2 regions of the Specibacter sp. AOP5-B1-6 genome follow, and region 1 is predicted to be linked to the other one. Evidence: predicted binding sites of a transcription regulator. Region 1 holds the regulator's gene; the other holds the start of a gene.
The links. Region 1 encodes HrcA, which represses chaperone genes, less so after heat shock. Its sites were predicted from a motif close to TTNGCACTCGNNNNNNNCGAGTGCNAA; they were not measured.
Positions count from the first base shown of each region.

Region 2: the regulator HrcA is predicted to act here: its motif matches at 7,560-7,586, upstream of groL (chaperonin GroEL).

Region 1 covers NZ_JBQSVT010000005.1:122,956-132,750, forward strand. The annotation lists gene ACT3TS_RS04060 (PhoH family protein) at 1-758, opposite strand, end outside; gene ACT3TS_RS04065 (GerMN domain-containing protein) at 1,102-2,106, shown strand; gene ACT3TS_RS04070 (16S rRNA (uracil(1498)-N(3))-methyltransferase) at 2,281-3,066, opposite strand; gene dnaJ (molecular chaperone DnaJ) at 3,073-4,212, opposite strand; gene hrcA (heat-inducible transcriptional repressor HrcA) at 4,247-5,260, opposite strand; gene ACT3TS_RS04085 (DUF3097 domain-containing protein) at 5,509-6,357, shown strand; gene ACT3TS_RS04090 (DUF4870 domain-containing protein) at 6,415-6,807, shown strand; gene hemW (radical SAM family heme chaperone HemW) at 6,848-8,077, opposite strand; gene lepA (translation elongation factor 4) at 8,074-9,795, opposite strand, start outside.
Region 2 covers NZ_JBQSVT010000011.1:11,699-22,426, forward strand. The annotation lists gene ACT3TS_RS07425 (MDR family MFS transporter) at 1-724, shown strand, start outside; gene ACT3TS_RS07430 (lipid II:glycine glycyltransferase FemX) at 918-1,991, shown strand; gene ACT3TS_RS07435 (threonine/serine ThrE exporter family protein) at 2,265-3,692, shown strand; gene ACT3TS_RS07440 (siderophore-interacting protein) at 3,698-4,552, opposite strand; gene ACT3TS_RS07445 (uracil-DNA glycosylase) at 4,630-5,394, opposite strand; gene ACT3TS_RS07450 (DUF3263 domain-containing protein) at 5,665-5,943, shown strand; gene ACT3TS_RS07455 (LytR C-terminal domain-containing protein) at 5,986-6,576, shown strand; gene ACT3TS_RS07460 (NINE protein) at 6,734-7,270, opposite strand; gene groL (chaperonin GroEL) at 7,748-9,385, shown strand; gene ACT3TS_RS07470 (RNase H family protein) at 9,564-10,616, shown strand.

The DNA.
Region 1 (9,795 bases):
TTGAGGGTCCGGCCGCGCATGTAGGCCAGGGGCGCCACCTCAATGGTGCCGGCAGCCATGAGCCGGGGAATGGTTTCGGGATCCATCATGTCGTGGAGTGCGTCGTAGAGGGGGCGCAGATATGGGTCAATTTTGTCGTTGAGGGTTCCGGGCAGGAAGCCGAGGCGCTCCCCTGCCTCGACGGCGGGCCGGGTCAGGATGATGCGGCTGACTTCCTTGTGCTGCAGGGCCTGGACGGCTTTGGCCATGGCCAGGTACGTTATTCCCGTGCCTGCAGGACCGATGCCAAACACCACCGTGTTGCGGTCGATGGAGTCAACATATTCCTTTTGATTCGCCGTCTTGGGGCGAATGGTCCGACCCCTGCTGGAGAGTATGTCGTAGCTGAGAATATCCACCACCGACGTGTCCGGGCGAGTCTTGAGCATGGCGACCAACTGTTCCCACACATCAGCGCTCATGGGGCTGTTGCGCGCGACCATGCCACGGGCTTCTTCCATCAGGTGCATGATCCGGGGCACGACGGCGGAGGGTCCGGTGATGGTCAGGACGTTGCCGCGGGCCAGGAAGCTCACCTCGGGGTAGAGACCTTCAACAATCCGCAAGCCCTCGTCCTCGGCGCCCAGGGCAGCAACCATTTGCTCCGTGGAGAGGAACCGCACCACTTCAGTGCGCGTGCCGTCGACGGAGTGCGGGAATTGGCGCCCCGGCCCCTGATCGGGATGTCCGTCGTGGCGGTTCGCTGTTGTCTCTGCCATAAGTTCGGCCGTCCGGCCTGAAATCTCTCCTCGTGTTTACCGGTGCAGGCACCGGAATTCTTCGCATTGCTGCTTCTTCTCGATTCTAATGCACAGCCCGGTGCCTGCGCTCATAAACCAATTGCGCCATGGGCGCATCTTTTCACCGTCTCGCGGCAGAAGTGTTTCGATACGGTTTCAGTTCTCTTGCAGAGCCCCTTTTCCTGCTTTACGTGGACACTGTTGTGCCAAGCTGAGGAAGGTTCAAAGTCTTGTGGGGATGCTTGAACCTATCCATGAACAATGCGGCACGGGAAGCACCCGGCCGCCCTTGAACACACAAGACTAGCGAGAGCATTTCCCCATGTTTGCCTTCTTCCCCGCACCTTCAGGGCGCCACGGCGTCTCTGCTGGTGCGGCCTGCCGGCAGCGCCGCGCCTTGGAGCGCATGTGCATGGCGGACAGGATCGCCATCATTGGGCTGTCGCTCTCCCTTGCCCTTGTTGGGTGCACCTCCAATGGCGCGGACAACGGTGATGTGTCAATGCCCACAACGAACGCCTCAATGTCTTCCGGCCTCGTGACAAGCGCACCGCTGGAGACTGCCACCGCCTCGCAAACACTGCCCGTGTATTGGTTGGGCCACAGCAATGACGACGTTTTCCTGTACCGCGAATTCGTCCCCGCCAAGACCACGGACGATCCCATGGTGGCCGCGCTGCGGACCATGATGGCGGGCAAACCCCATGATCCGGACTATTTTTCGCTCTGGAACAGCCCGTCGCGGCTTGGTGCGTCCATCTCCGCCAAAAATATCATCACGATAGATATTTCGGCTGACGCCTTTGGCAAGAAAGTTGACGAGGGCATTGCCGAGCGTTCCATGTCCCAATTGGTTTACACCGCGACCGCGGCCGCTGCCATGGCGGGACTTGTCGACACGGGAACATCAATACAGGTGTCTGTTCTGGTCGATGGCCACACCGGCTACAAGGCTTTCGGTCATGTGCCCCTGGACAAACCTTTGACTCGCAATGCCGCATTTGTGGCCCCCGTGTGGATTATTGACCCGGCCGACGGGTCGACGTACAGGAGCCTGCCTCTCAAGGTCGCCGGGCAGGGCGTGTCGCCCTCGGGAAGCCTTTCCTGGTCGCTTGCCCACGTCAAGGATGGCACGGTGGGGGATCAGTATTTGAGCGGGACGGTGGCCACCGGGCAAGGCCCGAATGAGCTGAGCGACTTCAGCTTCAGCCTGGTTCCGCCGCCGGGCAGCTACGAATTGTCCGTCTTTATCAGCGACCCGGCAGCCCCCGGCGAAAAAGTTGGCCTGGACACGAAGCGGGTCACGATCGCCGACGCCGCCAAATAGCTTGGCGCAACTCCCTCTCCTCCAACAAAACTGACTGCAGAAGTGGTTGCTAAATCAATCGATTTTGATTGATATAGCAACCACTTCTGCGGGTCAGTTCTTAAGGGAGGCGCGGATGGTCCCACGCGCCCGAGGGCCCCGAGCCGAGGAACGAGGCTTGGGAGGGCGTGGGGGCTACCAGCGGCCCAATTCCTGGCTAAGCAGCACGACGGCGGCGGGGCCGGCGGTCGAGGAGCGCAGCACGTGCCTGCCCAGGAGCGCGGTCCGGGCACCTGCAGCAACAAAGGCATCGACCTCGGCCGCGCTCATGCCGCCCTCGGGGCCAACGATCATGAGCACACCCAGCCGACCGGCCGAAGCCGCCGCCTGTTGCGGGCCGCTGCCCTCGTACCAGTCCCGGGCGACCGCCGCCACCGAGTCGACGGCGTCTTCATGCAAAATCAAGGCGAGGCCGGCGTTGGCAATGAGTTCGCACACGGCCGCAGTTCCCACCAGAGACCCAACTTTGGGCACCGTGGCCCGTCTGGCCTGCTTTGCGGCGGCGGCCACGACCTGGCGCCACTTCTCGGGCCCTTTGACTGCCTTGTCCATCTTCCAGCGCACAATGGAGCGTTCCGCCTGCCACGGCACGACAGCGTCAATGCCCAGTTCGGTCGCCATTTCAATGGCCAGCTCGTCCCGGTCACCCTTCGCGAGGGCCTGAACAAGGGTGAACTCCAGTGCCGGGGCAGGCTCGGGCAGGACGCTCTCAACCTGCACTGTCAAGGTGCCCTTGCCGGCGGTGGTGACGGTGCAGACCAAACGCAGCCCTGCGCCGTCGCACACGTCAACCGTTTCCCCGGCCGCAAGCCGCTTGACGGTGGTGGCGTGGCGGCCCTCAGCCCCGTCAAGGGAAAAGTGCGCCCCGGGGACGAGCCCGGCAAGCAGCTCCGGGGCGGCGTAGAAGACAGGGTTGCTCATGGCCGCTTAGAGGCTGCCGAACTTGTCCCGCAGCTTGGCGAACATGCCGCCGCTCGTGACGAGCTTGCCTTCGCTGTACGTCTCGCCGCGCAGGGCCGCGAGCTGCTTCAGGAGGTCTTCCTGGGCGGCGTCGGGCTTCGTGGGCGTTTCAACATGGACGTGGACCTTCAAGTCTCCGCGGCCGAAGCCGCGCAGGTGGGTGACTCCCAGGCCGCGCAGGTTGATGACTTCCCCGGCCTGTGCGCCCGGCTTGATGCTGATGGGCTGCTCGCCGTCGAACGTCTCAAACGTGAGCTCGGTGCCCAGTGCCGCAGCCGTCATGGGGACGCTGAGGGTGGCGTGCAGGTCATCGCCCTCGCGCATGAACGCGGGGTCGTTGTTGACCTTCATCTCCACGTACAGGTCACCGGCAGGCCCGCCGGCAGGTCCGGCCTCCCCCTGCCCGCCGAGCTGGATCCGGGTGCCGGTGCTGACGCCCGCCGGCACCTTGATGGTGAAGGCGCGGCGGTCGCGGACGCGGCCTTCGCCCATGCATTCGTTGCAGGGGTCAATGATCATGGTGCCGAAGCCCTGGCAGGAGTTGCAGGTTGCCAGCGTCATGACATTGCCAAGGATGGAGCGCATGGGGCGCTGGATCTGGCCGCTTCCATGGCAAACATCGCAGGTGGTGGGCGAGGTGCCGGCCCGGCAGCAGCTGCCGTCGCAGGTCGGGCACGTGATGGCGGTGTCAATTTCAAGCTTTTTGTTCACGCCAAAGACTGCCTCGCGCAGTTCCACGCGCACAGTGATGAGAGCATCCTGGCCACGGCGCATGCGCGACGCCGGGCCTCGCCCGCCGCCACCACCGCCCCCGCCGCCAAAGAACGTCTCGAAGATGTCCTGGAAGGCGAAGCCGTCGCCGCCGCCGCCAAAGTTCCCGGCACCGTTGTCGTTGCCGTTCTCGTTGCCCGTGGTGTCATAGACGCGCCGCTTTTGCGGGTCGGAGAGGACCTCATAGGCATGGGTCACTGCCTTGAAGCGGTCCTGGGCGTCCGGGGCGTCGTTGACGTCCGGATGAAACTTGCGCGCCAGCTTGCGGTACGACTTCTTGATTTCCTCGGCTGTCGCGTCGCGGGCGACGCCCAATGCATCGTAGTGATTACTCAAAATGTTGCTCTCTTTACGTGGAAACGGTGGCCGCTTAACCGGCCAGAATTCTAGACAGGTACTGCGCCACTGCGCGTACGCTGGACATGGTGTTCGGATAGTCCATCCGGGTTGGCCCGACTACGCCGAGTTTGGCGGTTTCGCCGGGGCCGTAACTGCTTGCCACCACGGATGCCTCGGCGAGGGAGTCATGGGGGTTTTCGCGGCCAATGACCACGGCCATCCCCAAGGAATCCTGTGCCATGGCCTCAAGCAGCCGCAGCAGCACCACCTGTTCCTCAAGCGCGTCAAGGACAGGGCCGATGCTGAGCGGAAAATCATTGTTGGACCGGGCGAGGTTGGCCGTGCCGGCCATGACGATCCGGTCCTCGCGGGCGCTGCGGGCCAACAGCGCCAAGCCCTGGGCGAGACGTCCCGCCGGGCCTTGATCGGTGTGCGGCACACCCGCCGGAATCCGGGCGGCTGCGGCAGCCAGACCCGCGACGGCCACGCCGTGCAGCCCGGCCAGGAAAATCTGGCGGAGCCCGGCCAGGGCGGCGTCGTCGAGGGAGGCCCCGACGTCGATCACGTTTTGCTCCACCTTGCCCGAGGCCAGAATCAACACGACCAGCACCTGGTGTCCGGTCAGGGACACGAACTCAATGTGGCGCACCGTGGCCGCCGCCGACCTGGGGTATTGCACCACGGCGACCTGGTTGGTCAGCTGTGCCAGTGCCCGTACCGTGCGTTCCAGTACGTCGTCGAGGTCGGTGGATCCCTCGAGCAGCACCGAGATGGCGCGGCGTTCGGCGGCCGAGAGCGGCTTCACCGCGGACAACTGGTCGACGAAAAGCCGGTAGCCCTTGTCGGTGGGGATGCGGCCCGAGCTGGTGTGCGGGGCTGTGATCAAGCCCTCTTCTTCAAGGGCGGCCATGTCGTTGCGGATGGTGGCGCTGGATACGCCCAGGTGGTGCCTGTCAACCAATGCCTTGGAACCGACGGGCTCGCGCGTATGCACATAGTCTTCAACGATGGCCCGCAAAACCTCCAACTTGCGTGGTTCGCTCATGCCCGGCACCTCCTGTTCTGTGGCATTGATCCTGTAGTTGTTGCAGCTGTTGCTGCAATCGGGCAGACAAAGCCCGCATTGGCACTCTACCCAACCAAGTGCCAAGTCTAATACCTTTTCACCGACCCACCCATGGCCGCAAACGCCCGCAATGCACCCGCGGGCGCACAGGCACCGGCTAGCATGGGTTTTCAGCCCGCAGCGTTCGCCATGAGCGTTGCCTTGAACGCCAAGAGTCAGGTTTTTACGTGCATTACAACCAATGGGGACCCCAAGATCTCAGCGCACCTCCCGCGCGCACCCTGCGCCGGGTTGAGGCCCGTTCCGGGCTGGTTGTGGAAGACGTCCAGTCCGGCTGGGTGGGGGCGGTTGTCCGCTTGGAGAAGTCCGGCGGCATGCACATTGTTGAGCTGGCCGACAGGCGCGAGAAAATCCGCGCCTTCCCCCTGGGCTTTGGCTTCCTGTTGGAAGGCGAGCCCGTCGAACTCATTGCACCCGTGCTCAACGCCCCCAAGGCAAAGATGCGCACCGCCTCCGGCTCCGTCAAGGTGGCCGACACCCGGGCGAAGGTGGCCAAGGCCAGCCGCATTTGGGTTGAAGGCAAGCACGACGCCGAACTGGTCGAGAAGGTCTGGGGAGACGACCTGCGGGTGGAAGGGATAGTGGTTGAACCCTTGCGCGGCATTGACGACCTGGCCGCCGCCGTGGCCGACTTCTCCCCCGGTCCAAACCGTCGGCTGGGCATTTTGGTCGACCATCTGGTTCCCGGCTCGAAAGAAACGCGCATTGTGGGCAATCTCATGAACGCCCCGGGCATGCGCAACAACGTCCTGGTGGTCGGACACCCCTACGTTGACGTGTGGCAGGCCATTAAACCCGCCACGCTGGGCATCCCTGCCTGGCCTGTGATCCCGCGAACCATGGAATGGAAGCTTGGCATCCTCAAGGCCTTCGGCTGGCCCCACACGACGGCCGAGGACGTCGGGCTTGGCTGGCAGCGGCTGCTGTCCAGGGTTGGTTCATACTCGGATCTGGAACCGTCGCTGCTGGGACGTGTCGAAGAGGTCATTGATTTCCTCACGGCACCGGTATCCTAGTGCAGAGGCCGGTTTTCATCCGGACCCGCAGTTTCGCTTGTTGAAAGGCCCGTCATTGTGAGTCAACCGGTAAACCAAAAGAATGGTGTCCCCCAGCTGCCGCTCACCCCGTCAGAAGACCGGCAGTGGGCATTTATCGCCCATTGCGGAGGCATCCTTGGCTGTGTTCCGTCCCTGCTGATCCATAAATTGCTCGGACCCCGGGGCAGGTTTACTGCCCAGGAATCGCTGGAAGCCCTGAATTTCACACTGCCGCCGACCATCGCCGCCGTGCTCCTGAACATTTTGGCCCTGGTGTCCTCGTTCTTCAGCCCCTCAGTGGCCACGATCTTCTCACTGCTGGCACTGCTGCTGTGGGCCGTGCTGACAGTGTTCTCGGTCATCGCCGCCGTGCAGGTCAACAAGGGCCAGCCATACCGCTACGCCTGGAATCTGCGCCTGCTCAAATAGCTGCAGCACCGGCCGACGCCGGTCAGACCAGTGACGCCGTTCAGTCCAGCAGGGCCCTTGTCACGGCATCGCCCAGAAGGCGGCCCTTGAGCGTGAGGACAAGTGTCCCGGCAAAGGCCTTGACCGGGTCCACGAGTTCCTGGGCAATGAGCCCTGCCACGGCTGTGCGGCCTGCGGGCGAGAGCGTGTTCACGGCAAGCCCCCCGGACAGTCTCGACATGAGCATGATGCGTTCAAGTTCGCGGGTGTCGGCGTCGAGGGTTTCCCGGCCGGCCGCGGGCGATTCGCCCTTGTCCAGGCGGTTTGCATAGGCCGTGGGGTGTTTGACGTTCCACCAGCGCACACCTCCCATATGGGAGTGCGAACCGGGCCCGATCCCCCACCAGTCATCCCCTCGCCAGTATGCCAGGTTGTGCTGGCAGGCGTCCTCGGGCGTGCGGGACCAGTTGCTGACCTCGTACCAGGACAGCCCGGCTTCCTTGAAGAGGGCGTCGGCGAGCTCGTACTTCACGGCATGATCGTCGTCGTCGATGTTGGGCACCTGGCCGCGGCGAATCTGGGCCGCGAGCTTGGTGCCGTCCTCGACGATGAGCGAGTAGGCCGAAATATGGTCCGGCTCGTAGCTCAGCGCGGTCCGCACGGAGGTTTCCCAGTCCGCGATGGACTCCCCCGGCGTTCCGTAAATCAGGTCAACGCTCACATTGAGCCCAACCTCACGGGCCCAGGCGACGGCCTGCGGCACCCGTTCGGGCCTGTGTGTGCGGTCCAGAACCTTCAGGACGTGGGGCACCGCCGACTGCATGCCGAACGACACCCGGGTGAATCCGCCGTCGAACAGTTCCTGGAGGGACTCCCTGGTGACGGAATCCGGGTTGGCCTCGGTGGTGACCTCGGCGCCTTCTTCAAGACCCCACTGCTGCACGGCCGCACCCAAGATGCTGGTGAGGTCGCTGGCCGCCAGGAGCGTTGGGGTACCGCCACCAAAGAACACGGTGCTGAGCTTGCGCGGCGGCATGCCGGAGGCGACCATGGCGTCGGCGGCAAACTCGACCTCGCGCACCGCGGTGGCCGCGTAGGCGTCCTGGGAGGCGCCGCCGCCAAGTTCGGTGGCGGTGTAGGTGTTGAAGTCGCAATAGCCGCAGCGCACAGCACAGAACGGGATGTGCGCGTACAGGCTGAACTTGCGGTCGGCCGCACCGACGGCAGCCTGCGCGGGCAGGATGCCGTCGGCCGGGGCCGGGTCGCCGAGAGGGAGAACGCTTGGTGTCACTTCTTTGACTTGTCCTTGGGCGCTTCCGCTGTTGTCAGCGCGGCAATGAACGCTTCCTGGGGAACCTCGACGCGGCCGACCATCTTCATGCGCTTCTTGCCTTCCTTCTGCTTCTCAAGGAGTTTCCGCTTGCGGGAGATGTCGCCGCCGTAGCACTTGGCCAAAACGTCCTTGCGGATGGCGCGAATGCTCTCGCGGGCAATGATGCGTGCACCGATGGCGGCCTGGATGGGCACCTCGAACTGCTGGCGCGGGATGAGCTCGCGCAGCTTGCCGGTCATCATGACACCGTAGGCGTAGGCCTTTTCGCGGTGGGTGATGGCGCTGAACGCGTCAACCTGCTCGCCCTGCAACAAAATGTCGACCTTGACCAGATCGGCGACCTGGTCGCCGTCGGCCTTCCAGTCCAGCGAACCGTAGCCGCGGGTCTTGGACTTCAGGATGTCGAAGAAGTCAAAGACGATCTCGGCCAGCGGCAGGCGGTAGCGGATTTCCACCCGGTCCTCTGAGAGGTAGTCCATGCCGCCAAGGATGCCGCGGCGGGTCTGGCACAGCTCCATGATGGCACCGACAAATTCCGTCGGAGCCAGGATGGTCGCCGCAACCATGGGCTCGTGCACCTCGGCGATCTTGCCTGAGGGGTACTCGCTGGGGTTGGTTACGTGGACGACCTTTTTGTCTTCCAGCGTCACCTCGTACTCCACGTTGGGTGCGGTGGAGATCAAGTCAAGGTTGTGTTCGCGCTCCAGGCGCTCACGGGTGATTTCCAGGTGCAGCAACCCGAGGAAGCCGACACGGAAGCCAAAACCAAGGGCGGCCGAGGTTTCAGGCTCGTAGATGAGCGCCGCATCGTTGAGCATGAGCTTCTCGAGTGCGTCACGCAGCACCGGGTAGTCGGTGCCGTCCATCGGGTACAAGCCGGAGAACACCATGGGCTTGGCATCCTGGTAGCCGGGCAGCGAATCAGTTGCCGGCTTGTGGAAGGTGGTGACGGTGTCGCCCACCTTGGACAGGCGCACGTCCTTCACGCCCGTGATCAAGTACCCCACCTCGCCAACGCCCAAGCCCTTGGAGGGCCTGGGCTCCGGGGAGCTGACACCAATTTCCAACAGTTCGTGGGTTGCCCGGGTGGACATCATCTGGATCTTCTCGCGCGGGCTGAGACTGCCGTCGATGACACGGACGTAGGTGACAACGCCGCGGTAGGTGTCGTAGACGGAGTCGAAAATCATGGCGCGGGCCGGGGCATCGGGATCGCCCACGGGGGCGGGCAAATCCCGGACGATCAAGTCCAGCAGCTCTTCAACGCCGACGCCGGTCTTGCCTGAAACCATCAGGACATCTTCGGGCTTGCCGCCAATAAGGTTGGCCAGCTCCAGCGCATATTTTTCCGGCTGCGCGGCAGGCAGGTCGATCTTGTTCAGCACCGGGATGATGGTGAGGTTGTTCTCCATGGCCAGGTACAGGTTGGCCAGCGTCTGGGCTTCAATGCCCTGGGCGGCGTCCACCAAAAGGATTGCCCCCTCGCACGCAGCCAATGAACGCGAAACCTCGTAGGTGAAGTCAACGTGGCCGGGGGTGTCGATCATGTTCAGGCAGTATGCGGTGCCGTCAACTTCCCACGGGATGCGCACGGCCTGGGACTTGATGGTGATGCCGCGTTCACGCTCGATGTCCATGCGGTCAAGATATTGCGCCTTCATGTCACGCTGCTGAAC
Region 2 (10,728 bases), on a different contig from region 1:
GGCAGCTCAGGCGGGCCTGCTCATGATTCCCATGATGGGCTGCATGTTGGTCGTCTCGGTTATTGTGGGCCGTCGCGTCTCCACCACGGGCCGGTACAAGGTTGCCCCGATCGCAGGCTCCATTATTTTGGCTGTGTCATTGACGCTGATGGCCACGCTCCATGCCGATTCACCCGTCTACCTCATCTGCGTGTACATGGGCATCATGGGCATTGGGTTGGGTTCCAGCATGCAAATCATGACACTGGTGGCGCAGAACTCCTTCCCGTTGAAGTTCGTTGGCACGGCCACCGCCGGGCAGAACTACTTCCGCCAGGTCGGTGCCACACTTGGTTCCGCCGTTGTGGGCGCCATGTTCGCCACCCGCCTGCATGATCTCGTTGCCGAAAAGATCCCCGGTGGCACGGGCGGTGGCGGCGCAGCCTCCTTCACCCCGCACCTGGTCAACAGCCTGCCGGATCCCATCAAGATGCTTGTGATCGAGTCCTACAACGAGGCCCTGATCCCGCTGTTCCTCTGGATGGTGCCCCTTGCCGGCATTGCCGCGATCATCCTCTTCTTCGTCAGGGAAGTGCCGTTGGAGACCAAGATCCACCGCGAAACCCCCGTGGACGTCTCCGCCGAGGCAGAGCCTGGCTCCATGGCTGAGTTTGAATCTGACGTGACGAACGACGCCGGGACCCCCGGAGTCGCCGGGCCGGAAGCCCTGGTGCGGCGCCAGTAAGCAACCCCTTCCAGATCGACTTTGCAGTTGTTGGACTGATTTGGCCGTTTTGGGCCTGTTTCCGTCCAACAACTGCAAAGTCGATGTTCGTGGCGGGTGGGCGGGACGGCGGCGGGGTGCCGTGAGCGGACTGTGAGATCGTTGCCCGTTAGACTGGGACAAGCGAATACATGCCGACGTAATTGAGGGTCACTTGCCAGAATTCACTGCCCGATTTGCCACAGCCGCCGAGATTGCACAATGGGACACGCTCGTCACTGCCAACCCCAACGGTGGCAACCTGCTCCAATCCGAAGCGTTTGCGGCTGTCAAGAAGAACTACGGCTGGGACACCCAGTTTCTGGTTTTTGAAGGCGCCGACGCCACCAGCTACAACCTGGTGCTGGAAAAGTCCTTCCCCGTGCTGGGCAAGCTCTGGTACCTCATCAAGGGACCCGATGTGGCAAAGGTGGAACACATCCCGCCCATGATGGCTGCCCTGCGGACGTTTGTGAAACGCGCAAGGCTCAATGTCTTTGCCGCCAAAATTGAGCCCGATGTCGTTTCCAGTGAGGCTGCCCGCGCAGTCCTCAGCGGTGCGGGCCTGGTCAAGGTGCCGAACCTGCAGCCCAATGACAGCACGGCGTTGCTTGACATCTCCCCGGACTCCAACGAGCTGCTGCGCAAGCTGCATTCACGCGGACGCAACGCGGTGCGCCGGGCCATCCGCGAAGAGGTTGAGGTGGTCCGCATGGACCCCACGGAATCAACCATGCGGACAATGTATGAGCTGATGGTGGGGACCATCGCCGCGAAGGCGAGCACCCAGGCCCGGGACTTTGAGTACTACCGGCAGTTCTGGACCGAGTTCGCCAAGCGCGGCCAGGGGCGTTTTTATTTTGTGTTTGAGGACGGCGAAGCCTCCGTGGGTGGCTTTGTCATCAACTACGGTTCCAAGGCCACCTACAAGGATGGCGGTTCGCTGCAAAAGCGCAACCAGTATGGTGACTCCCATCTCGTCCAGTGGGTGGCCATCAACGACATGAAGGAGCTGGGGGCCGTCGAGTACGACTTCTGCGGCACGCCGCCGTCGCACAAGCTCAAGGATCCCACCCACGCACACCACGGACTGGGGCTGTTCAAGACGAGCTTCTCCAAGACTGTCACCGATTTTGTGGGCTGTTACGACCTTGTACTCAGTCCCATGCGGTATAAATTGTGGACAGCGGCCGGTGAGCGCGGGTTTAGACAGCTTTACACCCGCCGCACAGGAAGGCAGTTCTACTAAATATTCTTCAGGCGCGGGCGGCAGCAGATCCTGCCGCACGTGCCGCGAGCAGTGGCACAGGGAGCATGAATGACAAACAATCCCAGCAGCCGGGACCAAGGCACTGCGGAAGACGCCCAAACCATCAACGCCCAAGGGAAAAACGCCCAAGCGAAACCCGCCCAGGGCCGGGACGCCCAGGGAGGCAAAGCGCCGGCTGTAAGAATGCATCCCGGGTTGATGAAGAAGGTTCAGCCGTCCCGGGCTGACAACAGCCCGGCCCCGGTGGCAGGCATGATTCCCGTGGTGGCTCCGGCCCGTCCCAACAAGGCTGCCCGGACTGTTCTGCGCAAGCTGGTCCAGGGGGAGACCCCGCCGACGGCGCCCATGACCATCGTCGAGAGGCTTGCCGGCAGTCCCTATGCCAACTTCACCATCCAGGTGGGCAAGACCGAGGAATCCGCCCGGAAAACCATTGATTTTGCTCTGCGGCTTGCCGAAACCATGTTCAGGTACGGTGCCGGCGCCCTCGAAGTCGAGACGAGCATCATCGCCGTCACTGCGGCGCTCGGGCTGCGCAACATTGAAGTCGACATCACCAACCAGTCGGTCATCATCAACTATGCGCCCCGGGATGCCGTGCCCATCACGCTTTTGCGGGTTGTGCGTTCCTGGACCAACAATTACGCCGGTCTGGTCGAAGTTCATGAACTCGTCAGTGACATTGCCAGCGGCGGTGTCACCAGGGAGGACGCCTATAGGCGCCTGGACGTCATCATCAAGAAGCCCAAACCGTTCCCGCGCTGGATGGTTTCGCTGGCTGAGGCAGTGTTTGCGGCGGCTGTTGTTGGTGTCATCGGCGGCAGCTTCTTTGGCATGCTGGTGGCGCTCCTGACCATCCTGTTGGCCGGGCAGGTGGCCCGTGTCCTGAGGAAGTGGCGGGTGCCTGATTTCTTCGTCACAGCCATCAGCTCCTTCATTGTCACCGGTGTGGCACTGGTGTGCTTCATGGCGCAGGTGCCGCTGAGCCCGTCTGTGGTGGTTGCGGGTGGAATTTTGCTGATGCTGCCCTCTGGCAGGCTCGTCTCTGCAATGCAGGATGCCATCAACGGGTTCCCCGTGACGGCGGCCGGCAGGTTCTTGTCGGCGTTCCTGACCTTTGGTGCCATTGTGGCGGGCATTGCCGTGGCCATCGTCTCAAGTGCGGTGTTTGGGGCCGACCGGCTGAATGTTGCGGAGACCCTGCAAGCATCCCTGCCGTTGTACTGGCTGGTCGTGCTGGTGGCCGTGGCAACCATTGCCATTTGCATTGCCGAGCAAACGTCGATCAAGCTGCTGCTGCCCACGACGGGCGTTGCCCTGGCCGGCTACCTGGTCTTTTACTTCGGCATGGAATTTGGTCTTGGCGGCCGCTTTGCCCCGGCGGTTGCCGCCGTTGTGATTGGCATGTTGGCCCGTTTCGTTGCCTTGCGGCTGGGGGCGCCACAACTGGTGGTTGCAGTTCCGTCCATCATTTTCCTGCTGGTGGGGCTGTCGATCTTCAGGGCGATGTTCGTCATGACCCTGACCCCGGACGACTCGGTCACGGGGGCTGTCGGCATTTTCAACGCTTTGGTGGTCATCCTGGCGGTGGCCGCAGGGGTGGTGCTCGGCGACAATGCCGCGCGTCCGTTCACGCGCAGCATTGGCCACAGGTACAAGCGCAGCAACCGCCGGCGGTAAGTGCCTTAAAGGATCTTGCCGATGGGCTGTTTCTTCTCGGCCTGGAATTTGTCTTCGGTGCGCCCGTAGGCCCAGTAACCCGAGAGCGAGACCTGCGAATGTTCAAGGCCGCGCTGCTTGAACAACAGCTCGCGCATTGCCTTCATGTATTCACGTTCTCCGTGGACAAACGCGTCGACCGTACCGGCAGGCCACGGCCCGTTGGCCACGGCGTCATGGAGCACCGTGCACTGATCCGGCGCCGTGCCGTTGCGGAAAACCCAGGTGAGTTCAACGCCGTCGGGCTTCTCCAACGGCTGGATGTCAGCGGCGGTGTCAGCCTCGATGTAGGTGTGGCCGCGGGCGTCGGCCGGGAGTGATTCCAGCGCGGCGGCAATGGCCGGCAGGGCCGACTCGTCGCCGGCAAAGAGATGCCAATCGGCGTCGGTGTTGGGCTTGAATGCGCCGCCTGGGCCACTGAAAATAATGCTGTCGCCCGGTGCGGCGGCCGCAGCCCACGGCCCGGCCAGCCCCTCTTCCCCGTGCACCACAAAGTCGATGGCAATTTCCTGCGCGGCCGCATCCAGCCAGCGAACGGTGTAGGTGCGGGTCACGGGCCAGTGCTCAGGCGGCATGGTGTCCCGGACCGCAAACACGTCCACCGGCTGGGCATAGTCCACGCCCGGCTGCAGGAAATGAATCTTCACATACATGTCCGTGGCGTCCTTCGCCTCAAATTTCGCCAGCTCGGGGCCGCCGGCAACGATGCGCACCATGTGCGGGCTGAGCTGTTCGGTGCGGACGACCTGAAGTGCGATTTGAACGCGGGGACGGGGCGTGCGGGCGGGTGCTGCGGCGGGGGCGGTGTCGGCTGTTGTCACAGGAGGCTCCTCTTGCCGGACACGGGCCCGGCCTGGTTGGCGCGTCGCTCGCGCCTCGATAAGTTAGGTAGTCCTAACTACTCTAGGCCATGGGAGATGGTCCAGTCGATCGGAGTGGCGCCTTGCGCTACCAGCAGATTGTTGACGCGGCTGAATGGCTTGGAGCCAAAGAATCCCCGCGACGCCGACAGTGGGCTGGGGTGGACCGACTCGACCACCGCGGTGCCTGCCAGCAGCGGAGCAAGGCGCTGGGCATCCCGGCCCCACAGCACGCTGACCAGCGGCTTGTTCCTCGCCGCCAGCGCCGCAATGACCGCCTCCGTGACTTCTTCCCACCCACGACGGCGGTGCGAACCTGCCGCTCCCGGCGCCACCGTGAGGACCCGGTTCAGCAGGAGCACGCCCTGCCCGGCCCAGGCGCTGAGGTCGCCATGGGCGGCCGGGGCGATGCCCAGGTCGGCTTCGAGTTCCTTGTAAATGTTGTTCAAGCTGCGGGGGAGCGGGCGTGTTGCCTTGTCCACCGAGAATGCCAGGCCCACCGAGTGCCCCGGTGTCGGGTACGGGTCCTGGCCGACAATCAAGACCTTCACCTCCGCCAGGGGCGTGCCCAACGCACGCAGCACCTGGGTGGGCGCCGGCAGGAAGCGGGTTCCGGCGTCGTACTCCTTGGCCAGCATGGCACCGAGCTTGCGCAAGGTGGCATCCAAGGGGGCCAGTGCGGCTGCCCAGTCGGGGGCCATCATGGCCAGGGGATCTGTGTGCAATGCGGCCAGTGCCTGCAACTGCAGGGAGTCCCACGGTGCCGGGGCTGGCAGGTCAAAGAGTCCGGGAGTGCTGTCCATGGTCTCCATTGTGGCTCATCGGCGGCGGGCGCGCGGTCCAGTTCGCCGTCGTTCATTCCTCCACAACAGGTGCCCGGCCATGAGCTGTCCACAGGCGCCCAAATGACATAGCTGTGATTCGCCCTTATTATGGACAGAGCGGGCCATCGACCATGGGCCGAAACTCGAGAATTGCAAGGGAGGGCTGTTGTGGCCGATGCAGTCCGGCACGGGCAGGACCCGGTGGATCACGCCGCAGTGGACCATGCCCCGGCCCCGGCGGATCATGCCCTGACGGACTCCGCCGCAACGCCGGCAGCCCGGGACGATATCAGCGAACGCGATGGCCGGATGCTTGACCTGGAACGGCAATGGTGGAAATATGCCGGCGCCAAGGAACAAGCCATCCGTGACATGTTCGACCTTTCAGCAACCCACTATTACCAGGTCTTGAACGCCCTGATCGACACGGACGCAGCATTGGCCCATGACCCCATGCTGGTCAAACGGTTGCGTAGACTACGTACGTCACGTCAACAGGCCCGATCCGCACGCCGGCTGGGCAACTGACGCGCACCTCACCCAACGTACCCACAAGGACAACACTGCACAATGAGTAAATACCCGCGGGATGAATTCGACGCCGTTGAGGAAAGTTCGGCACGCCACGGCGTCCACCGGACCTCGATGGGGCCGCAAAGGCGCTCGTTGATGCCGTTGATGATTGTTGGAATTGCGGTGCTGTGCGTTGGCCTGCTGGCATTTTTCATCGTGCCCAAGGTGCTCAACAACACCACGGCGCCCCAGGCCGCGGTGAACTCATCGTCGGCTCCCGCAACAACCCCGGCCGCAGATATTCCCACCGAAGCGCCGACGACGGGGCCGGAGGCAGCCCCGGAGCCCACGCCTGAGCCCACGCCCGACTCCGTGGTCGACAAGAGCGCCCCGGTGGCAATTTTCAACGCAACCGGCATTTCCGGGTTGGCCGCACGGTACTCCGGGCTCGTCACGACCGACGGGTGGAGCGTATCCCAGTCGTCCAACTGGGCAGGGCAGCCTCAGACAACGTCGGTCATCTTCTACAACGGTGTGGAGCAGAAGGCCAACGCGGACGAACTTGGTGCCTTGTTGAACATTGTGACCATGGTTGACACCGCAGAGCTGGGAATCCCACTCGCGGTGGTGTTGGGACCCGGCGCCTAACTCCCACCCCGCACGGCAACGGCCCCCACGTCAGCGATGTGGGGGCCGTTGCCGTTAAAGTTCGACGGCGGTGGGGCACCTTTGCTGAAAAGGTGCCCCACCGCCGTCGTGCTTCAGGCACCGCCACCCGGGTTGGGGTGAACGGGGCCGGGAGCGGCTAGTCCTTCAGGGGAACTCCCTTGGCATCTGTGCGGAAGCTGTCGTGGCCGACGAGGATCAAGATGCCCTCGACCAAGCCCCAGATTCCCATGATCGGGTAGAGGGTGCCGACGCTGATGACGGAGACCAGAAGCTGGATCAGCGCGATCTTCGTCTTGCCCAGGTAGAAGTTGTGGATGCCCAAGCCGCCGAGCAGGATGCCGAGGATGCCGGCAACCACCTTGGACTTCTGCTCTCCACCGGGAGCCACGCCATACCCCGGCTGCTGGTAGCCCTGCTGGGCGCCGGGCTGCTGGTAACCCTGCTGCATGTTCTGCTGCGGATAGCCCTGCTGCGCGCCAGGCTGTGGGTAGCTGGGAGCCTGGGTTTCCGACGGCTGCTGGTAGCTCGGAGCAGCTGGGGGTTCGAACGACGCGGGAGCCTCGTAGCTTGGGGGTGCCTGACTGCCGGAAGCGGACCCGGCGGGCTGGTCATAGCCGGCAGGAACTTCGGGGGCGGCCGGCGGAGTTTTTTCGGGGTTGATATTTTCACTCATGGTGTCTCCTGGTGCTAGTGCTGTGGCACACGCCGCTGCCGGGAGGCAGGATGTAAATTGCTTATGCGTGCATCGGAATACTTACAGGCACCACGCTATCTGTTCAACGGGCAGTCGGAAAGGGCGGCCCGCCAGCGAGTCGGGAATGTGTCATTTGGATCGGTGCCACATTGTCTCGATGCCACGTCGTGCGGCTTTGCTGGCCTCTGCGTGCTTTTGCTGGCGTTCGCCACAAGCTCATACTCGGCCTCCCGCTTGCACTCTGTGGTGCCGGGTGCTAATTATTGAGTTAGCACTCTGAGGTGGTGACTGCTAATTGATAGCTGTTCAGCCGCCGTCGGAGGATTGAACTTTCCTCATTGGGCGAGGGTTCGCGGCCGGTGTAAATAGATCATCGGCTGGGAATCCGTCCGTCGCGGGCGCCGCAATGAGGATCTCTGTATCCGAAATGACTGTCCCGAAAGGACTGAAGCCTCCATGGCCAAGCTCATTGCATTTGATGAAGAGGCACGCCGCGGCCTTGAGCGTGGGTTGAACATCCTCGCCGACGCTGTCAAGGTCACCTTGGGCCCGCGCGGTCGCAACGTTGTTCTCGAAAAGAAGTGGGGCGCACCCACAATCACCAACGATGGTGTTTCCATCGCCAAGGAAATCGAACTTGACGATCCTTACGAGAAGATCGGCGCCGAGCTGGTCAAGGAAGTCGCCAAGAAGACTGACGACATTGCCGGCGACGGCACCACCACGGCCACCGTGCTGGCCCAGGCCCTCGTCAAGGAAGGCCTGCGCAACGTAGCCGCCGGCGCCGACCCGCTGTCCCTCAAGCGCGGCATCGAGAAGGCTGTTGCAGCCGTCATCGAGCAGCTGCTCTCGTCCGCCAAGGAAATCGAGACCAAGGAAGAGATTGCCGCAACCGCGTCCATCTCTGCCGGGGATCCCGAGATCGGTGCACTCATCGCCGAAGCCCTGGACAAGGTTGGCAAGGAAGGTGTTATCACCGTTGAGGAGTCCAACACCTTCGGCCTGGAGCTTGAGCTCACCGAGGGCATGCGCTTCGACAAGGGTTACATCTCCGCGTACTTCGTGACCGACACCGAGCGCCAGGAAACGGTTCTTGAAGACCCGTACATCTTGATCGTGAACTCCAAGGTCTCCAGCGTCAAGGACCTGGTCGCCGTTCTGGAAAAGGTCATGGCGTCCAACAAGCCGCTGCTGATCATCGCCGAAGACATTGAGGGCGAAGCTCTTGCCACGTTGATCGTGAACAAGATCCGCGGCCTGTTCAAGTCCGTTGCCGTCAAGGCTCCGGGCTTCGGCGACCGCCGCAAGGCCCAGCTCGCTGACATCGCCATCCTCACCGGTGGCCAGGTCATCGCTGAAGAAGTCGGCCTGAAGCTTGAAAACACCACGCTCGACCTGTTGGGCAAGGCCCGCAAGGTTGTTGTGACCAAGGACGAGACCACGATCGTCGATGGAGCCGGCGACGCCGAAGCCATCGCCGGCCGCGTTGCACAGATCCGTGCCGAGATCGAAAACTCCGATTCCGACTACGACCGCGAGAAGCTGCAGGAACGCCTGGCCAAGCTGGCCGGCGGCGTTGCAGTCATCAAGGCCGGTGCCGCAACCGAAGTTGAGCTCAAGGAGCGCAAGCACCGCATCGAAGATGCAGTGCGCAACGCCAAGGCTGCTGTCGAAGAAGGCATCGTCCCCGGCGGTGGCGTTGCTTTGATCCAGGCAGGCGTTACGGCGTTCGAGGGCCTCAACCTGACCGGCGACGAAGCGACCGGAGCCAACATTGTCCGCGTTGCCATCGACGCTCCGTTGAAGCAGATTGCCTTCAACGCAGGCATGGAGCCCGGCGTAGTTGTGGACAAGGTCCGCGGCTTGCCCATCGGCCACGGCCTGAACGCTGCAACCGGCGTGTACGAAGACCTGCTGGCTGCCGGCGTGAATGACCCGGTAAAGGTCACCCGCTCTGCCCTGCAGAACGCGGCTTCCATTGCTGGTCTGTTCCTCACCACCGAAGCTGTTGTCGCCGACAAGCCTGAGAAGGCTGCTCCGGCCGGCGGCGGCGGAGACGACATGGGCGGCATGGGTGGCATGGGCGGCTTCTAGCCCCCAACCCCTGTTTGACTCGAAAAACACCCCTGCCCCGCGGGCAGGGGTGTTTTTCGCAAAAAGAGCGCGAAATCCATCCCCGCTACAGGCAGGGGTGTTTTTTGTGCCCAGGATTGGGTCGCGAAAGACGCCGAGCTTGCAATGCGATGTCAGTGGAGTCTGAAAGTATGGACTCATGACAATTGTTGCTGCTGCCGATGGTTCGGCTTTGGGAAATCCCGGTCCTGCGGGCTGGGCTTGGTACGTCGATGACAACTGCTGGGGTGCCGGCGGCTGGCCGCACGGAACCAACAACATGGGTGAGCTCATGGCAGTCCTGGACTTGTTCAAGTCCACAGCCCACCTCCCGGAGGAACCGCTGCACATCCTGTGCGACAGCCAGTACGTCATCAACAGCGTGACCAAGTGGATGCCCGGATGGAAACGCAAGGGCTGGCGGAAGTCCGACGGCAAACCCGTGCTCAACGTCGAATTGCTCAAGGAAATCGATGCAGCCATTGCCGGACGGAAATACACCTTTGAATGGGTCAAGGGGCACGCCGGTCACGACCTGAACGAAGCCGCCGACGACCGTGCCCGTGACGCCGCAACTGCCTATCAGGCCAAGCGGGCTCCAAACCCGGGCCCGGGCTTCCCTGGTGCCGTACAGTCCGCAATTGAAGGTTCAGCCGCCGAGGTTCCGGCTCCGGTTGGGGCTCGCGCAGCGGCCGGGGCGTCGGACAAGAAGCCGGTCTACGGCACTGCTGACCCCATGATCTCAAGTTCAACCGCGGGACAATTTTCGACTGCCCCCACACAGACCGCGCTGCTGCTGGACGAGTTGGAACAGCCAGATCTCTTTTCCATGCTGGATGACGAGGCCGACCCGGCCTTCACGGAGCAACGGCCAGCAGCGCTGGAAACCGTCGTGCAGCTCGAACGGGAACTTCTGGATCCCGCGGTTCGCGCCGATCCCTTGCGGGCAGGGGAGCTGTTGCATCCGGACTTTGAGGAAGTCGGAGCATCCGGCCGCCAATGGACCCGGCAGGAAATCCTGGAGATGTTCGCCGACGACGAATCGGACAGTGTGGATCTGCAGGTCCTGTCACTGGCCCAGCTGGACACCAACACCGCACTTCTGACGTATCGCAGCGTTACCCCGGCCGGCAGCACCTTGCGCAGTTCGCTGTGGCAATCTGACAACGGCCAGTGGCGCCTGCGTTTCCACCAGGGAACCCTCGAAAGCTGAGGATGGGCGGCCCACGCTCCCGAGGGTCCCGCTGCGTGTGTGGGTGTTGAGGGGGTGGTTGGGCCCACGCTCCCGAGGGTCCCGCTGCGAGCTTGCGAGCGGTGGGAGGGAG